DNA from 2 places in the Bacillus sp. SIMBA_154 genome. Region 2 is predicted to be linked to the other one. Evidence: riboswitches for the same ligand, from Rfam matches in the RefSeq annotation. Region 2 holds a riboswitch; the other holds the start of a gene.

Region 1 (3,161 bases), on a different contig from region 2:
TATCAATTTCAACTGTTGTTAAATAAAAATAATAGTATGACGAATTTGGTATAACGATATACCAAAAGAAGCAACGTGATAAATATACTCCTGCGCTTTAAATGTGTCAAGTTTATGACTTTGTGATGTAAAAAAAGAAAAATGAAATAAAGAAATAGTTGACTTGATCAATAAAAAAAGAGAATTGCTGCACGCAATTCTCCCTTTCATGATGATGTAGAGGTTTCTCTAATATGAAGTTGAGGCTTTAGGATCAATCGCTGCAGCTCTTCATCCTGCTCGTTCATTTTATGATATAAAAGGTTCGCTGCTTTTACTCCGATGGATCGTGGGAATGATGAGACAGTGGTGAGCGGCGGGTGATACATCTCAGCTTCAGGGATGTTATCGAATCCAACAACATCGATGTCTTCACCAGGCTTGATGTCACGTGCTGTCAGTTCCTGAATGACCCCAAACGCGACTAAGTCACTAAAGCAAAAAATAGCAGTAGGAGGCTCGGGCTGGTCGATGACTTGGGTAAGGGCTTCTTTCCCGCCTTCACGGGTAGGTTCCATATCGATAATAAGAGATTCATCAATCGTCAGGTTTGCCTCATCATGGGCTCTTTTGAAACCTTTCATGCGTTCAATCCAAGTCGATGAGGACTTGATGCCGCCTAAAAAGGCAATACGTCGATGTCCTTTTTGAAGAAGGTGATGTACCGCCATCCAAGCGCCTTGTTCATAATCAGCGCCGACATAGTCACAATGCACTTCCGCTAATTCACGGTTTGCTAGCACTTTTGGGGTGCGAATTTGATTTAACTGTTTGACCGTCCTAGTAGAGCTTTTCGAAGCTGGGTTTAAAATAATCCCGCCAACTCGGTGCTCTACCATTGTGGAAATGAGCCGTTCCTGCTTATCGACACTGTCAAAGGTTGTACCGAGTAAAACGGTATAGCCAAGTGATTCAAGTGTGGTTTGCACGCCGATTAAAAACTCAGAAATAAAGGTGTTTGAAATGTCCGTGACGATAACACCCACAATATTGGAGCTTTTTGACCGCATGTTTGCAGCGACGCGGTCGTACACGTATCCTAAATCCTCCATGGATTGCAGTACTTTTGTTCGAGTGGCTTCAGAGATTCTAGGATTGTTTCGAACAACGAGTGAGGCCGTTGAAGTCGAGACACCGGCATGCCGGGCGACTTCCTGTAATGTGACACGCTGTTTGTTCAATTTTTTCATTTGTCTTCACCAACTTCAATGGATTGCCTAACTTTGGTTCATAGTCAAGATGGATTTCTCCATCAAACGAGCCGAACATCTTTTGATTTATTATACCTTATCAGGGGGTGTTGATGAAGTGAAGTCATATTGCATCAGGTAGAGAAGGGATAAAATCTTAAAAGATTACCATTGACAGCTTTCTTCTAGAGGCGTAAAATATAAAATTATTCAGAAATAGCAACATTTTAAGTAAATAACGAAGGCTATGATTGCTGTGGGTCACACTATGGCAGGAGCAGCTTCTGGAGAGACCGCATGTATGTGCGGCGCCGAAGGGTTCACAATCTCAGGCAAAAGGACAGAAGAGTACGAAATATTGTATTTGTGATGCATGGATGATGCCATGTATTGCTTTTCTCTATTTTGCTATTCTTTTATGACCATGAGATTGGAGCGCATCCAATCTCTTTTTTTATGGACTTTTTGAAGGTTCATTATTTTAGTATAGGATCGTGTCGGAGGAGGGCGTTGACATTGGCACAACAAGAATTAAAACGAGATTTATCAAACCGTCATGTTCAATTAATTGCAATAGGCGGAACCATCGGAACAGGGCTGTTTTTAGGCTCTGGAAAGGCCATTCAATTGGCAGGTCCGTCGATTATTTTTGCTTATTTAATTGTCGGAATGGCCATCTTTTTTGTCATGAGGGCACTTGGAGAATTGCTCTTATCGAAGACAGGCTATCAGTCATTAACCGATATTGCAGAGGACTATCTTGGCCCATGGGCTTCCTTTGTAACTGGCTGGACGTATTGGTTTTGCTGGATTATGACAGCGATGGCTGATGTCATTGCGGTCGGGGTGTATGTGCAGTATTGGTTTGACATTCCGCAATGGATTCCTGCAATCATTTGTTTGTTGATTTTACTAGGGTTTAATTTATTAACAGTGAAGCTTTTTGGAGAAATGGAATTTTGGTTTGCACTGATTAAAGTCATTACGATTCTAATGCTAATTGGCGTTGGGGTTGTTCTTTTAATCATTGGTTTTCAAACAGATGCCGGGCCTGTGACGGTCACGAACCTTTGGTCACATGGCGGGGTATTTCCAAATGGTGTCACAGGCTTCTTATTGTCATTCCAGATGGTGATTTTTGCGTATGTGGGAGTGGAACTTGTTGGCGTGTCCGCAGCAGAAACGGCGAATCCACAAAAAAACATTCCGTCTGCGATTAATAAAATTCCATTAAGAATTCTATTTTTCTATGTGGGTGCGATCTTTGTTTTATTATGTATCAACCCATGGACCGAGCTCAGTGCATCAGAAAGTCCTTTTGTGAAAACCTTTGGACTGATTGGTATACCAGTAGCAGCGGGGCTCATTAATTTTGTTGTCCTGACTTCTGCGGCTTCCGCTTGTAATAGCGGCATGTTCTCGACGAGCCGTATTTTGTATAATCTCAGTCATCAAAAACAGGGACCATCTTCCTTTGGCCGTCTGAATAAACACGCTGTCCCAAGCAATGCACTATTTGTTTCAACGATCGTGGTATCTGTCGGGGCTCTTTTAAGCAAGCTGATTCCTGAACAAGCCTTTGGCATTGTGACAACAATCAGTGCCATTTGTTTCATTTGGGTATGGAGTATTATTTTAATATGTCACCTGAAATATAAAAAAACACGTCCTGAACTGCATGCAGCATCTACCTTTAAAGCGCCATTCACACCTTTTGTGAATATTTGTGTTCTTGTGCTTTTTGCCGCCATTCTCGTGATCATGCTCTTCGCTGACGCAACACGTCCAGCGCTGTTATTGACACCGGTATGGTTCGGATTTCTATTTTTGGTTTATGCACGAAAGAAACGCCGTGCTGCATAATGGATGAAAAAAAGCACAGCCTTTTCATAGCGCTGTGCTTTTTACCATTTAACGATTTCTAATCTTCAA
Region 2 (3,161 bases):
TAATGCCGTTTTGCTGAAGAAACCATTGTAAATAAATTTGTGTCGCACGATATTCAGTGAAAATAATCACTTTCTCATTTAACTGCTGAATGAGTTTGACGACTTCCAGCGCCTTTGAATTTTGCTCGACTTGGTTGATTTTCTCCATGATTTGCGCAATGGCAGAAGATCCTAAAATGTGTTTTTCTTCTTCCTGCATTTTTTTAATCGTCATATAGACCGCCTCGCGGCTTGAGCAGCATTCCCGTTCCAAGGTCATGATTGAAAACATGTGCTTTGTATAAGCTGGATTCTCTTTCAGCTTGCAGATTTCATCATATAACGCTTGCTCTGTCGGAGAGAAATGAATGGAAATCGTCTTGACATGCCGTTTTGACCACTCGATGCCAGTGTCTTCTCTTCGGTTACGAATCATCACTTTATTGATTAGCTGTTTCAATCGATCATGATCTTCAAGCTGCAAGTCCTTTTTGGCAAAAACATCTTTAAACTGATGTTCATTCCCAAGATGGCCCGGCTTCAGAAGGGAAACGAGATTGAAAATTTCTCCGATTCGGTTTTGAATAGGCGTAGCTGTAAGCAGGAGGCAGAACTTCTTATTTAGATTTCTCACAAATTCATAGTTTTTCGTTTTATTGTTTTTCAGTTTGTGTGCTTCATCAATAATGACCATATCGTAGGCGATAGATAAAATCGTGTCTCGATGCGGCTGTCTTTTGGCTGTATCAATTGAGGAAACTACGACGTCACACTGCTCCCACACATAGCTTTTTTTTTGTTCGACAGCATCAATGTAAAATTTCGTCCGCAGCTCCTGCACCCATTGAGACACAAGGGAGGCGGGGACGAGAATGAGAATTTTTTTGGCAAGTCCACGAATCATGTATTCTTTGATAATGAGCCCTGCTTCTACAGTTTTCCCAAGTCCCACTTCATCTGCTAGAATGGCTTTCCCGTTCATCTCTTCTACGACTCTTCTGGCTACTTCGAGCTGGTGTTTTAAAGGAGTGAAGTCAGGTAGGTGCGTAGGAGCTTGCAAACCCTCGAATGAATCAATCGCCGTGACTTTCTGAACCTGCGTCGCTAATCGGTACATATCCCAGTTCGCCCAGGGACCGTCTGCTGAAAGCCGCTGCTGAAATTCACTTACCCATTCTTGATCAAAAATCGTTTGAATATTCAATGTCATCGCCTGCCTTTCTAGTCGGTTTATAATAAAATCGTTCTGTTTTTAAACGCTTCATTTTTTGAGAGATCTTTAAAAGACTATATATTTCAATAAAAGCGAACGATACTGAACATTTATTTTAAAAATGTTAATGATTTTTCTGTTGCTCTTGATCCATTTCTAATGGTAGGATGTTGGTAAGTGATCTAGAAAATAAGTCACCCATTTTGATAGTATGTCCAATAAATGTGAAGAATATGAGCGGATGATGGTATGGGGAGAGACTTGGCGGTTATTTTGCACTGGCAGGCGCCGAAGGAGCAAGCTGAATTGATTCAGTGAATCTCTCAGGCAAAAGTACTCTTACCGGACGCAACTCTGGAGAGTGTTTGCTCATTGTTTTTTTAGCAAACCACCAAAGGGGAAAACGCACAATGATGTTGTGCTGTAAACTTTCAGGTGCAAGGACAGAGACTTCTTTTTGATAAAAAGGGAGCTCTCTGTCCTTTTTTGCTGTGATTTTTTTCTGAAAATTCAGCTTGTGATCTGCACTGTAAGAAAAAAGGGGGAAACGATTGATGTTGAAACGAACACCGCTTTTTCATGCGTATGAAACGTTTGGCGCAAAAACCATTGACTTCGGGGGCTGGGAATTACCTGTCCAGTTTTCTTCCATTAAAGAAGAACATGAAGCTGTTCGAACAAAAGCAGGGCTTTTTGATGTGTCTCACATGGGTGAGGTGGAAGTCAAAGGTCAAGATGCCCTTCCTTTTTTACAAAAGCTATTAACCAATGATCTGTCTAAGCTGACGGATGGTAAGGCACTATATACAGCCATGTGTTATGAAGATGGCGGGACTGTGGATGACCTGCTCGTCTATCAAAAAGAAAAGAACAACTATTTGCTTGTCATTAATGCATCAAATATCGAAAAAGATGTGGATTGGCTGCTCAAGCATCAAGGTGAAGATGACGTATTGATCAAAAACGTCTCTGATCAAATCGCCTTGCTAGCACTTCAAGGACCTCTTGCTGCTGACATCATCAAGGATGTGGCGGACGAAGAGGTGACATCTCTCAAGCCATTTACGTTTTTATCACAAGCTGAGGTCGCTCAAAAAGAGGTGCTTGTTTCAAGAACTGGCTACACAGGAGAAGACGGCTTTGAAATCTACTGCCAGTCAGAAGATGCCGTTCACATTTGGTCGGCTTTATTAAAAGCGGGCCAGCCTAAAGGGTTAATGCCGTGCGGGCTCGGTGCACGTGACACCTTGAGATTTGAAGCAAGACTTCCGCTTTATGGTCAGGAGCTCACAAAGGATATTTCCCCATTAGAGGGCGGGATTGGTTTTGCTGTGAAAATGGATAAAGAAGCTAATTTTATTGGGAAAGAAGCGCTCAAAAAGCAAAAAGAAGAAGGAGCGAAGCGGAAGCTTGTCGGCATTGAAATGATTGATAAAGGGATTCCGCGTACAGACTATCCGGTCTTTTCAGGAGAGAAGCAGATTGGAATTGTCACAACGGGTACACAATCTCCAACGTTAAAGAAAAATATCGGGCTTGCTTTGATCGAAACATCAGAGGCGCAGCTTCAGGCAGAGGTGGAAGTACAAGTTCGTAAAAAACGTCTAAAAGCCAAAATCGTCGCCACACCATTTTATAAAAGAGCCAAATAACGAGGGGGAATAGAGGATGAAGCACAGGTATTTGCCGCAAACAGAGCAAGATCAAAAAGAAATGCTGGATGTCATCGGCGTTCAGTCGATTGATGAGCTTTTTTCAGATATCCCAGAGAAAGTACGATTCAAAGGGGCATACAACATCAAAGAAGCCGCATCTGAAACAGAGCTTGTGCGGGAATTATCTCGCTTAGCTGCAAAGAATAAGGATACTGTTTCCTATTCATCGTTTCTTGGTGCTGGTGTGTATGATCATTATCAGCCTGTCATTGTCGATCACGTCATCTCACGCTCTGAATTTTATACAGCGTATA

Evidence for each region. Region 2 has a riboswitch for glycine ahead of gcvT (glycine cleavage system aminomethyltransferase GcvT). Riboswitches for the same ligand answer to the same signal wherever they lie in the genome.
Region 1: it holds a riboswitch for glycine, as region 2 does, so the genes downstream of both, R0K30_RS12610 (amino acid permease) here and gcvT (glycine cleavage system aminomethyltransferase GcvT) in region 2, are expected to answer to the same signal.

The regions. Positions count from the first base shown of each region.
Region 1 is NZ_JAWJBV010000008.1:53,815-56,975, reverse strand. It holds gene R0K30_RS12615 (LacI family DNA-binding transcriptional regulator) at 207-1,229, opposite strand; glycine riboswitch at 1,504-1,583, shown strand; gene R0K30_RS12610 (amino acid permease) at 1,746-3,092, shown strand; gene R0K30_RS12605 (DUF3169 family protein) at 3,141-3,161, opposite strand, start outside.
Region 2 is NZ_JAWJBV010000001.1:107,479-110,639, forward strand. It holds gene R0K30_RS00630 (DEAD/DEAH box helicase) at 1-1,183, opposite strand, end outside; glycine riboswitch at 1,434-1,541, shown strand; glycine riboswitch at 1,545-1,641, shown strand; gene gcvT (glycine cleavage system aminomethyltransferase GcvT) at 1,747-2,844, shown strand; gene gcvPA (aminomethyl-transferring glycine dehydrogenase subunit GcvPA) at 2,861-3,161, shown strand, end outside.